Regions from separate parts of the Pantoea alfalfae genome, predicted to be linked through region 1. Evidence: predicted binding sites of a transcription regulator. Region 1 holds the regulator's gene; each other region holds the start of a gene.
What was found. Region 1 encodes PurR, which represses purine synthesis genes. Its sites were predicted from a motif close to CANGCAAACGTTTGCNTG; they were not measured.
Positions count from the first base shown of each region.

Region 1 (3,108 bases):
ATACATGTCAGTGGCTAAAAAGCCGAGCATGCTCAGCAGGGCAAGATAGGGCATAAATCCTTTATTCGACAGCATCTCATTCTCATTTTTGCAGGATAAACGCGGCAGAGTGTAAAAGGTGCGTTTGCCGCTGTGAAACGGTAATATTTGCCGGTTGCTGTTAAAATTTTTGAAGGCAGATTATGTGGTCAGAATATGCATTAGAGGTCGTTGACGCGGTTGCCCGAGGGGGCAGCTTCAGCGCAGCCGCGCAGGAGCTGCATCGGGTACCTTCTGCCATCAGCTATACAGTGCGTCAGCTGGAAAACTGGCTGGCGGTGCCGCTGTTCGAACGCCAGCATCGTGAAGTGGTGCTGACGCCAGCAGGCGAACATTTTGTCCGGGAAGGGCGCAGCGTCATCAAAAAAATGCTTGCTACACGGCGGCAGTGTCAGCAGCTGGCCAATGGCTGGCGCGGGCAGCTCAGCATTGCCGTTGACCGTATCGCCAAACCTCAGCGCACCCGGCAGCTGGTCAAAGATTTCTATCGCCACTTCCCCGATATGGAGCTGATCATCAGCTATGAAGTTTTTAATGGTGTCTGGGATGCGCTGGCCGATGGCCGGGTAGAAGTTGCGATTGGGGCCACACAGGCAATTCCGGTGGGCGGACGGTTTGCGTTTCGCGATATGGGTACGCTCAACTGGCGCTGCGTGGTCGCGCCCGATCATCCGCTGACGCAGGCGAGCCAGATAGATGACGACACGCTGCGTAGCTGGCCGTCCCTGGTGCTGGAAGATACATCACGCGCACTGCCGCGTCGTATGACATGGACGCTGGATAACCAGCGCAGGCTGGTGGTGCCGGAGTGGCAAACCGGACTGGAATGCGTGCAGGCGGGCTTGTGCGTGGCGATGGTGCCGGGGCATCTGGCCAGGCCACTGCTCGACAGTGGCGAGCTGGTGGAGCTAACGCTTCCGGTAGCATTTCCGGACAGCCCCTGCTGCGTTAGCTGGGCCGAGGATCGCGCATCACCGGCGACAGGCTGGTTGCTCAGCTATCTGGGTGATACGCAAACGCTTAATCAGGAGTGGTTAAGCGAGGATTAGCGGCGATAGTCGCGGAACGGACCATCGGCCACTGAACGGCGCTCAATCAGCGTCGGATGGACTTCAATCGTTTGTGACACTTCGCGCTTACTGGTGATGCGGTCGAGCAGCATATCCAGCGCCTTCTCACCCAACTGGGCTTTAGGCTGATGCACCGTGGTCAGGGCAGGGGCGAAATAGCGTGCGTTGCGCACATTGTCATAACCGATTACCGAAATATCCTGCGGCACGCGCAGACCCATCTCGTCGGCGGCGCAAATGGCCCCCATCGCCATGATGTCGCCGCCGCAGAAGACGGCGGTCGGGCGCTGCTTTTGCGACAGGATCTGCTGCATCGCCTGATAACCCGACTCTGGCTCAAAGTCACCCTGCACAATCCACTCCGCGCGCGGCTGAATTCCCGCTTCTTCCAGTGCCTTCAGGAAACCGGCATGGCGTCCGCCGCCGGTATTGCGCTCCATCTGACCCGGAATGGCACCGATATCGCGGTGTCCGCGTTCAATCAGATAGCGTCCCGCCAGATAGCCGCCCTGGAAGGCATTATCGAGAACCGTATCGGTAAAGTCGGCGCGCGATTCGCCCCAGTCCATCACCACCATCGGGATATTGCGGTTCTCTTCCAGCATCTGCAGCAGATCGTCCGGATACTCAGAGCACATCACCAGCAGGCCATCGACACGCTTCTGCGCCATCATGCTGAGGTAGGCGCGCTGTTTTTGCAGGTCGTTATGCGCATTACCCAGAATCAGCGTATAGCCTTTATCAAAACAGTGATTTTCAACCGCCTCAATAATTTCAGCGAAATAGGGCGCTTCGCTGGAGGTGGCAAGCAGACCCAGCGTCTTGGTGTGGTTTACTTTCAGACTGCGTGCTACAGCGCTCGGCGAGTAGTGCAATTCTTTAATTGCCTGCCAGACCGCCTCGCGCGTCTCTTCAGCGACAAAGCGGGTTTTATTGATGACGTGCGAAACGGTGGTCGTTGAGACGCCAGCGCGTTTCGCCACATCTTTAATTGTTGCCATGAAAATCGGACTCCAGTCCTTACCTAACTCTATGATAAGCGTAATGTTAAACGTTTGCGTCTGCTCAGGGTTTTTTCCGCAAAAATGCGGCTTTTCTGGCCGGTAAACAGGCTTCTGGCGGAGAAAAAACGCCTCAAAAGATGCGCAAACGGAATCAGGGTTGCACGCGTTGCGCAACAAAGGCGAGATTCTAACAAGGCTGAACGGATAAAACGAGATTTTTACCGGACCCTGTGGGAAAATGCCATATCCCTACAAAGTGTGTGACTAAGGAGCAAACAATGAGTACCGATCTTAAACTGGCGTTAATGACCACTGTCGGCTGTCTGCTGATGATTGTGGCTTTCAGTTTTACCGCCATTCTGCACTAATAAAAAAAGCCGGGATTATCCCGGCTTTTTTCGGACTGTAGTGCTGCTCAGCGAATGGTTTTCGGCGTCATCACCCGACGGGCACCAATATAGTGGCGCTGCCAGTAATCTTCGCCTAATGCACTGATCTGAATATCTTTGCCGGTACGTGGCGACTGAATAAACTTGCCATCGCCCAGGTAAACGCCGACGTGGTCCGCCGTACCGCGACCGTTAATGCGGAAGAAGACCAGATCGCCTTTCTCAAGCGATTCACGCTTAATCGGTGCTGCGTCACGCAGGTGATACATCTCGTTAGCGGTACGCGGGATCTTAAACTTCACCAGATCTTTATAGGCATACCAGACCAGACCGCTGCAATCGAAACCAGTATGTGGTGAGGTGCCGCCCCACTGATACGGTTTACCCAGCTGTCCCATCAGCTTCGTCATCGCGGTTTCTCGCGCTTTCTGGTAGCGCTGACGGTGTGATTTGCTCATTTTAATCGTGCCAGGTTCGCTGGTGGTGACCTCAGCGGTTTTCAGCAGGCGCTGATGACCATAGCGTTTTTTTTCTTTATTTTTTTCTTTGCTTTTGCTGATACGGGCGGTTTTAAGCGAGGTCTTCTTAGCAGGCGTCTGTTTAGCA
Region 1 is NZ_CP082292.1:2,239,256-2,242,363, reverse strand. It holds gene punC (purine nucleoside transporter PunC) at 1-75, opposite strand, end outside; gene punR (DNA-binding transcriptional activator PunR) at 183-1,088, shown strand; gene purR (HTH-type transcriptional repressor PurR) at 1,085-2,110, opposite strand; gene cydH (cytochrome bd-I oxidase subunit CydH) at 2,392-2,481, shown strand; gene K6R05_RS10435 (C40 family peptidase) at 2,529-3,108, opposite strand, start outside.

Region 2 (3,108 bases), 1.5 Mb from region 1:
GGCTGGCGTCCACCATGCCGAGATCACGATCCTGGACCAGCAGGCCGCCATTGACGCGTTTAAAATCCAGCGCGGCAGTGCGGTTTTGCCACTGGCCGCAGATCAGGACACGAACATTCTGTTTCGCAGCGGTAATTTTTAGCGCGGCTTCGGAAACGGCAGGCGCGATGATCACCTCAACAAACTGGCGGCTGATAATCGCCTGTGCCGTCGCTTCATCCAGCTCGCGGTTAAAGGCAATGATGCCGCCGAACGCGGAGGTCGGGTCGGTCTGGTAAGCACGCTCATAGGCTGCCAGCAGATTGTCACCGGTCGCGACACCACAGGGGTTAGCATGCTTAACAATGACGCAGGCGGGTTCACTGAACTCTTTAACGCATTCCAGTGCCGCATCCGTGTCAGCAATATTGTTATAGGAGAGCGCTTTGCCCTGAACCTGCTGCGCGGTCGCTACTGACGCTTCAGTAATGTTCTCTTCTATATAGAAGGCAGCATCCTGATGGCTGTTCTCGCCGTAACGCATATCCTGCTTCTTAATGAAGTTCAGATTCAGGGTACGCGGGAAACGGCCAGCGGGCTGATTGCGTTCACCGTGATAGGCCGGCACCAGGGTACCGAAGTAGTTAGCGATCATGCTGTCATAGGCGGCGGTATGTTCGAAGGCTTTGATGGCCAGATCGAAACGGGTCTCAAGCGTCAGCGCGTTCTCATGCGCATCCATTTCAGCAATGATGGCGTCGTAGTCACCGCTGCTGACCACAATGGCGACATCTTTATGGTTCTTGGCAGCAGAGCGCACCATGGTCGGGCCACCGATGTCGATGTTTTCCACCGCCTCTTCCAGTGAACATCCTTCACGGGCGACCGTCTGTGCAAAGGGATAGAGGTTAACGACCACCATGTCGATTGGGCTGATGTCGTGCTGCGCCATGATGGCATCATCCTGGCCGCGACGACCCAGAATGCCGCCATGCACTTTCGGATGCAGGGTTTTGACGCGTCCATCCATCATTTCCGGGAAACCGGTGTAGTCAGAGACTTCAGTAACAGCCAGACCCGCATCCGCCAGAAGGCGAGCGGTTCCACCTGTGGAGAGCAGTTCGACACCGCGACTTGAGAGCGACTGAGCAAATTCGAGGATACCGGCTTTGTCAGAGACACTGAGCAATGCGCGGCGTACAGGACGAGGTTGTTGCATGGTGGTTTATCCCTTGGCTTTGTTTCGCGTATATAAGAGCGTTACGTCAGGCTTTACAGCGGTTTTCTCTTCTATATAAGAAGAAAAAATCAAAAACCTCAGGTAACGCCCCGAAAAGGGGTGTCCGGAATATTGCCCGGCATTGTAGCGAAAACGTTTGCGTGATGCTCGCCTAAATTCATTCAGCCTGCTCTGTGTGGATAACATTGTGCGTAACTGCGTATAACAGCGGCTTTTGCTGTGGAATGCAGCGAACGCTCTTTTTTATGCAATTTATGGGTTGCGACTCTCCGGCAACTCCCTATAATGCGCATCCATCAACACGGCACACCGGAAACGGGAAACGGGTTGAAGGCACAGGAGACTGCGCCGCCGGAGAAAAACTTCTGAGAAAGAGGTTGACTCTGCAGGAGGAAAGCGTAATATACGCCACCTCGCGACAGGACGCTAACGCACTGTTCGCACTGCTCTTTAACAATTTATCAGACAATCTGTGTGGGCACTCGCAGGATTGATATCAGCGTCTTTGGACGCACAAAAATATCAAAGCCTCACGAGTGAACACATAATGAAATTCATTATGACGTTTTACAGATGAGCATCGCTGCACTTGTTGCAGCAAATCAAACTTAAATTGAAGAGTTTGATCATGGCTCAGATTGAACGCTGGCGGCAGGCCTAACACATGCAAGTCGGACGGTAGCACAGAGGAGCTTGCTCCTTGGGTGACGAGTGGCGGACGGGTGAGTAATGTCTGGGGATCTGCCCGATAGAGGGGGATAACCACTGGAAACGGTGGCTAATACCGCATAACGTCGCAAGACCAAAGAGGGGGACCTTCGGGCCTCTCACTATCGGATGAACCCAGATGGGATTAGCTAGTAGGCGGGGTAATGGCCCACCTAGGCGACGATCCCTAGCTGGTCTGAGAGGATGACCAGCCACACTGGAACTGAGACACGGTCCAGACTCCTACGGGAGGCAGCAGTGGGGAATATTGCACAATGGGCGCAAGCCTGATGCAGCCATGCCGCGTGTATGAAGAAGGCCTTCGGGTTGTAAAGTACTTTCAGCGGGGAGGAAGGCGGTGCGGTTAATAACCGCGCCGATTGACGTTACCCGCAGAAGAAGCACCGGCTAACTCCGTGCCAGCAGCCGCGGTAATACGGAGGGTGCAAGCGTTAATCGGAATTACTGGGCGTAAAGCGCACGCAGGCGGTCTGTTAAGTCAGATGTGAAATCCCCGGGCTTAACCTGGGAACTGCATTTGAAACTGGCAGGCTTGAGTCTTGTAGAGGGGGGTAGAATTCCAGGTGTAGCGGTGAAATGCGTAGAGATCTGGAGGAATACCGGTGGCGAAGGCGGCCCCCTGGACAAAGACTGACGCTCAGGTGCGAAAGCGTGGGGAGCAAACAGGATTAGATACCCTGGTAGTCCACGCCGTAAACGATGTCGACTTGGAGGTTGTTCCCTTGAGGAGTGGCTTCCGGAGCTAACGCGTTAAGTCGACCGCCTGGGGAGTACGGCCGCAAGGTTAAAACTCAAATGAATTGACGGGGGCCCGCACAAGCGGTGGAGCATGTGGTTTAATTCGATGCAACGCGAAGAACCTTACCTACTCTTGACATCCACGGAATCTGGCAGAGATGCCTCAGTGCCTTCGGGAACCGTGAGACAGGTGCTGCATGGCTGTCGTCAGCTCGTGTTGTGAAATGTTGGGTTAAGTCCCGCAACGAGCGCAACCCTTATCCTTTGTTGCCAGCGATTCGGTCGGGAACTCAAAGGAGACTGCCGGTGATAAACCGGAGGAAGGTGGGGATGACGTCAAGTCATCATGGCCCTTACGAGTAGGGCTACACACGTGCTACAATGGCGCATACAAAGAGAAGCGACCTCGCGAGAGCAAGCGG
Region 2 is NZ_CP082292.1:3,756,188-3,759,295, reverse strand. It holds gene purH (bifunctional phosphoribosylaminoimidazolecarboxamide formyltransferase/IMP cyclohydrolase) at 1-1,198, opposite strand, end outside; rRNA gene K6R05_RS17535 (16S ribosomal RNA) at 1,830-3,108, shown strand, end outside.
Region 2: a site for PurR is predicted at 1,345-1,362, ahead of purH (bifunctional phosphoribosylaminoimidazolecarboxamide formyltransferase/IMP cyclohydrolase). Genes of this name have one in related genera too.

Region 3 (3,108 bases), 1.0 Mb from region 1:
CCAGCGTATCCAGCGCGACGCTCTCGGAGGCGACCATATATTCGGTGCGGCCATCGGCGATAACGCGCTTGCCCAGCACCAGCGGACGGATGCCGTTAGGGTCGCGGAAGGCCACCATACCGTGGCCGATAATCATCGCTACGACGGCGTAGGCACCGCGCACCTGCTGATGTACGGCAGCCACCGCAGCAAAAATGTTGTCAGCTTCCAGCGGATCGTTCTGGAAACGATCTAACTCCTGCGCAAAAATATTCAGCAGGATTTCAGAATCTGAAGTGGTGTTAACGTGGCGGCGACCCTTTTCAAACAGGTGCTTACGCAGCACATGTGCGTTGGTCAGATTACCGTTGTGCGCCAGGGTGATGCCATACGGGGAGTTTACATAAAATGGCTGCGCTTCAGAGGCACTTGAGCTGCCTGCGGTGGGATAACGCGCGTGACCGATCCCCATATTGCCCTGCAGTCGCTGCATGTGGCGTGCTTCGAAAACGTCGCTGACCAGGCCGTTTGCCTTTCGCAGGCGAAAACATTTCAGCGCATCGATAGTACAAATGCCTGCGGCATCCTGCCCGCGGTGCTGGAGCACCGTTAACGCGTCATAGATCGACTGGTTGACCGGCATGAAACCGGTGATACCGACAATACCGCACATGTTGTCATTTCCTCATTTAGCCGCACACCCGGTCACATCACCGGGGTAAAAAACTCGACGTGCTTTTCAGGTAATCAAAGAACCACCTGATGATATAACTGAACTCGGGAATGAGTTGAGACTGTTGCCAGTCCGGACTTTTGGAAAAGCCAGTGAATGTATCAAGGAAGAACAGCAAAGCGGCTACGATCAGCACACCACGCAACGCCCCGAAACAGACGCCCAACACCCGGTCGGTTCCCGACAGGCCGGTTTTTTCTACCAGCGTGCCGATAACGTAGTTCACAATGGCACCCACAATCAGCGTCGCCACAAACAGCACACCGATGGCAATACCGTTACGAACCAGTTCGTCGTCAAAACCTGTAAACCAGACTGCAAGGTAGGCGTAGTAATGACTGGCGACAAAAAACGCGCATCCCCAGGTAACAAGAGATAAGGCTTCCCGGACAAACCCACGAACCAGGCTGACCAGAGCCGAAAAACCAACTACCGCAATAATGACGTAATCAATCCAGATCATGAACTCTTCCAGCGCCAGTGCAATTGCACCCCTGCATCCAGTTCGGGGCGCATTCTAACAGAAAAAGAAAACGTTTGCGTAGCGGTTTTCTTTTTCTGCATCCATAAAAGCGGCGATGAAAAAAACTGCAATCGCCCGGGTGATTCTCAACCAGACAGCCCGTTGAAAATCTTCACTCTTTTTCGTGACAGCGCGCGTTAAGCGCGCTGTCTGCCCGGTAAAAGACGCTGCCTGTTACTGCTATCGGCAGCGCCAATCGCCGGTTTAACGGGCGCTATACGGTTTTACAACACCGCCCAGTCCTGAGATGCTTTTCAGTTCACCCACCGCGCCTTGCATTTTAGCTTTCGAGGCATCAGGGCCAACGTAGATACGGGTAATCTGACCCTGAACCGGCGTTGACGGCACGGTAAAGGCGCGATAGCCCGACAGCCGCAACTGCGCGACAATCTCATTTACTTTACTGGCGTTCTTCAGCGCACCTAACTGCACCACATAAGCCTGCCCCGCCGGAGCCGTGGTCTCTGCCACTTTTGGCGCCTCTTCCTGCTTTGGCTGCTCAACCGCTTTGGATTGCTCAACCGGCTTCGGTTTAGGCTGCTCCACGACTTTTGGCTTCTGCTGTTCAACCGGCTTCTGCTTAGGCTGCTCGGTGACTTTAGGTTTCTGCTGCTCTGCCGCTTTCGGCTTCGTCACCGTCTGTGCAGGCACAGACTGATGGACCGGCGGCGGCGAGACGACGACAGGATCGCTCTCTTCATACGGCTGCGTCCGTCCCTGCTCCGCCGTGGCGTTGGTTTTACCATTGCCATTGCTGCTATTGACGGCACTGCCTGCGCCTTCCGGCGGCTGAGCGGGCAGCGACTGGGTTACCGGCGGCACCATTTCGCTATCCTGCTGATCGTCAGGTTTCGGCACCAGCGGGATGGCGGCGAACTCCTCTTTGTAATGCTTTTTCTGACCATCCAGCAGCCCTGGCAACACAATCACGCCAACGGCAACCAGAATAACGGTGCCGACTAAACGGTTCTGAAACTTACTTGCCACGTCCTTTCTCCGTTTCAATCGATTCCATGACCTGTGCCACAGTGTGGAATGAACCACACACCAGCACAGTGTCCTGCGGCGCAGCCCGCTGGTGTGCCTGCTGCCAGGCGAGTTCAACCGAACCAAAGGTCTCGCCCTGCGGCAGCGCGTCCAGCAGTTGCTCTGCACTGGCACCGCGCGGACCGTCAAGCGGTGCACAGTACCAGGCATCAACTATTGGAGCCAATGCGGCGAGCGTTCCGGCGATATCTTTATCGTGCAGCATGCCCACGACGGCATGCACCTTGCCACGTTTCGGCAGGGCCGCCAGCCGCGACGCCAGATAGCCTGCCGCGTGCGGATTATGGGCGACATCCAGAATCACGCGCGGTGATTCACTGATAGTCTGAAACCGCCCTGGCAGCATCGCCAGCGGCAGGCTGGCGCGAATCTGCGCTTCACTGACCTCAAGCCCTGAAACACGCAGCGCCACCAGCGCGGTCGCCGCGTTAGGCAGCGGCACCTGAGGCAGCGGCAGATCGTTCAGCTCGCCCTGCACATCACGCAGCGACCAGCTTTCGGCCTGCGCATGCCAGGACCAGTCGCGGTTGCGCTGTAACAACTGAGCGCCTTTTTCCTGCGCGACCACAGCGATGCTGTGTGGCATATCGGGTTCACCGACTATCGCCGGTTTCCCCGCGCGGAAGACGCCCGCTTTCTCACGTCCGATGCTTTCGCGATCCGGTCCCAGCCAGTCGGTGTGATCCAGTGCAATGCTGGTGACTACGGCGACATCGGCATCCACGATGTTGGTGGCATCCAGTCGTCCGCCGAGGCCGACCTCGAGGATCACGACATCCAGCTGCGCCTGGCGAAACAGATTCAGCGCAGAGAGCGTACCGAATTC
Region 3 is NZ_CP082292.1:1,236,859-1,239,966, reverse strand. It holds gene purF (amidophosphoribosyltransferase) at 1-652, opposite strand, end outside; gene cvpA (colicin V production protein) at 690-1,175, opposite strand; gene dedD (cell division protein DedD) at 1,440-2,222, opposite strand; gene folC (bifunctional tetrahydrofolate synthase/dihydrofolate synthase) at 2,212-3,108, opposite strand, start outside.
Region 3: a site for PurR is predicted at 1,239-1,256, ahead of cvpA (colicin V production protein). Genes of this name have one in related genera too.

Region 4 (3,108 bases), 1.1 Mb from region 1:
GACGCCGTTAAACAACAGCACCGTCGCCGGGTTAATGTGGAACAGAATCGGCACCAGTACCGTGGCACCAAACATGGCAAACAGGTGTTGCAGGCTGAGTGGAATGGTTTGCAGTAACGGCGGCCGTTCACTGACGCCAATGGCGCGACGAGTCATCATTTATCCCCTTATGTTTTTTATCCCCGGGGTTTCGCGCCTCTGGCACAGCAGCAGTGATGCCGATGCGCCTTGCGGCAGACCGAATTCATTCGGGGAGTTTTTTTGCCAAAAAAAAGCCGACTCTCTGGTCGGCTGTGCGATTTATTTGGTTCCGAAAATCTTGTCCCCGGCATCGCCGAGCCCGGGAATGATGTAACCCTTTTCGTTCAGTCCCTGATCCACTGACGCGGTGTAAAGCTCGACGTCAGGATGCGCTTTCTCCAGGGCGGCAATCCCCTCTGGTGCGGCAACCAGAACCAGCACTTTGATGCTGGTGCAGCCCGCTTTCTTCAGCAGGTCGATGGTGGCGATCATAGAGCCACCGGTCGCCAGCATCGGGTCGACCACCAGCGCCAGGCGCTCTTCAATGTTAGAGACCAGCTTCTGGAAATAAGGAACCGGCTCCAGCGTCTCTTCATCACGGTAAACACCCACCACGCTGATACGGGCGCTGGGAACGTGTTCAAGCACCCCTTCCATCATGCCCAGGCCGGCACGCAGGATCGGAACCACCGTGATTTTTTTGCCTTTAATCTGATCGATCTCTACCGGGCCGTTCCAGCCCTCAATGGTGACGCGCTCTGTTTCCAGATCGGCGGTCGCTTCGTAGGTCAGCAGGCTGCCCACTTCAGAGGCCAGCTCGCGAAAACGCTTTGTACTGATATCATGCTCACGCATCAGGCCCAGTTTATGTTTGACCAGCGGGTGTCTGACTTCCACGATCTTCATTGGTGTTCTCCCGGAATGAGTTGAGCTAAAAAAAAATCGCGGGATTATACCGCCTTTTGCGCGCTGCGCCACCTGCTCTTGCGCAAAGCCGCGGGTTTTACCGGGACAAATAGAGGATTAATGAAAATCGCCTGATGCGCAATGCCGGACTCGCAAACGTTTGCCTGCACTGATAGAATTGCCGCGCTTTATTTTAAACCACCAACCGCAACTCGCGTGGGGACCTCGCAGTGACCGACAAAACCTCTCTCAGTTACAAAGACGCCGGTGTTGATATTGATGCTGGTAACGCTCTGGTTGACCGTATTAAAGGCGTAGTGAAAAAGACGCGTCGCCCGGAAGTGATGGGTGGACTGGGCGGTTTTGGTGCGCTTTGCGCGCTGCCGCAAAAATACCGTGAACCCGTGCTGGTCTCCGGCACCGATGGCGTTGGCACCAAGCTGCGTCTGGCGATGGATCTTAAACGTCACGATGCCATTGGCGTTGACCTGGTCGCGATGTGCGTCAACGACCTGGTGGTTCAGGGCGCCGAGCCGCTCTTCTTTCTCGACTACTACGCCACTGGCAAACTGGATGTGGATACCGCCTCTGCGGTGATCACCGGCATCGCCGAAGGGTGTCTGCAGTCGGGTTGTGCGCTGGTAGGCGGTGAAACCGCTGAGATGCCAGGCATGTATCACGGCGAAGATTACGACGTGGCCGGTTTCTGTGTCGGCGTGGTGGAAAAGTCAGAAATTATCGATGGCAGTAAGGTGCAGGATGGCGACGTGCTGATCGCCCTCGGCTCCAGCGGCCCGCACTCTAACGGCTATTCGCTGGTGCGTAAGATTCTGGAAGTCAGCAATACCGATCCGCTGGCTGAACAGCTGGAAGGTAAACCGCTGGCCGATCATCTGCTGGAACCGACCCGCATCTACGTGAAAAATATCCTGAGCCTGATTGAGCAGGTCGATGTGCACGCTATCGCGCACCTGACCGGCGGTGGCTTCTGGGAGAATATTCCGCGCGTGCTGCCCGACAACACCCAGGCCGTGATCGACGAGAAGAGCTGGCAGTGGCCGGCGGTCTTCAGCTGGTTACAGCAGGCGGGCAACGTCAGCCGCTTCGAGATGTACCGCACCTTTAACTGCGGCGTCGGCATGATCATCGCACTGAGCCCGACAGACGCGGACAACGCGATTGCGCTAATGCAGGCCGCGGGCGAGAAAGCCTGGAAGCTCGGCGTGATTAAAGCGTCTGATGCAGAAGAGCGTGTGGTCATCAACGGATGAAGAAGCTGGTTGTACTGATTTCCGGTAACGGAAGTAACCTTCAGTCCATCCTTGACGCCTGTGAGAGCGGGCGGATTCACGGCAGTGTCGCTGCCGTGTTCAGCAACCGTGCCGCCGCTTATGGCCTGACGCGGGCGCAGGAGGCGGGGATCCCCGCCCACGCGCTTGCCGCCAGCGACTTCGCTGACCGCGAAGCTTTTGATCGTCAGCTCATCGCTGAAATCGAAGCCTACCGTCCGGATCTGATTGTGCTGGCGGGTTATATGCGCATTCTCAGCAGCGCATTTGTGGCGCATTTTCACGATCGACTGCTGAATATCCACCCTTCCCTGCTGCCGAAATATCCGGGTCTGCATACGCACCGTCAGGCACTGGAAAACGGCGACAGCGAACATGGCACCTCCGTGCATTTCGTCACTGACGAGCTGGATGGCGGTCCGGTGATCCTGCAGGCAAAAGTCCCGGTTTTTCCCGGCGACAGCGAAGCGGAGATTACGGAGCGGGTGCAGCATCAGGAGCATGCCATCTATCCGATGGTAATCGGCTGGTTTGTTGAGGGTCGTCTGGCGATGCGTGACGGCAAGGCCTGGCTGGATGGCGAACCGCTGCCGCCGCAGGGTTATGCTAACGATTGATGCACTGGAAGCCAGGGCTTCTTATGAAGTACTGGCAGAGTAAAGGCTCAGGAAGCCTATGCCCTCCGTAAAGACGCAAAAAATGCCATCCATGGCAGCTCAGCACGGGCGATTACGCACCTCATCCCTGAGGTGCGCCCGAAGCCGGCCCAACGTTTTGCGTTGTTCAAAAACGCACCCGGCGTTTTTGTCCATGGCCCGCGATGCTTTACTACGGGCATAGGCTCCCATCGCTTTAAGCCTATGAGCCGTCTGACACAAAAACCTGCTCTGCT
Region 4 is NZ_CP082292.1:1,100,494-1,103,601, reverse strand. It holds gene uraA (uracil permease) at 1-156, opposite strand, end outside; gene upp (uracil phosphoribosyltransferase) at 301-927, opposite strand; gene purM (phosphoribosylformylglycinamidine cyclo-ligase) at 1,158-2,198, shown strand; gene purN (phosphoribosylglycinamide formyltransferase) at 2,195-2,833, shown strand.
Region 4: a site for PurR is predicted at 1,077-1,094, ahead of purM (phosphoribosylformylglycinamidine cyclo-ligase). Genes of this name have one in related genera too.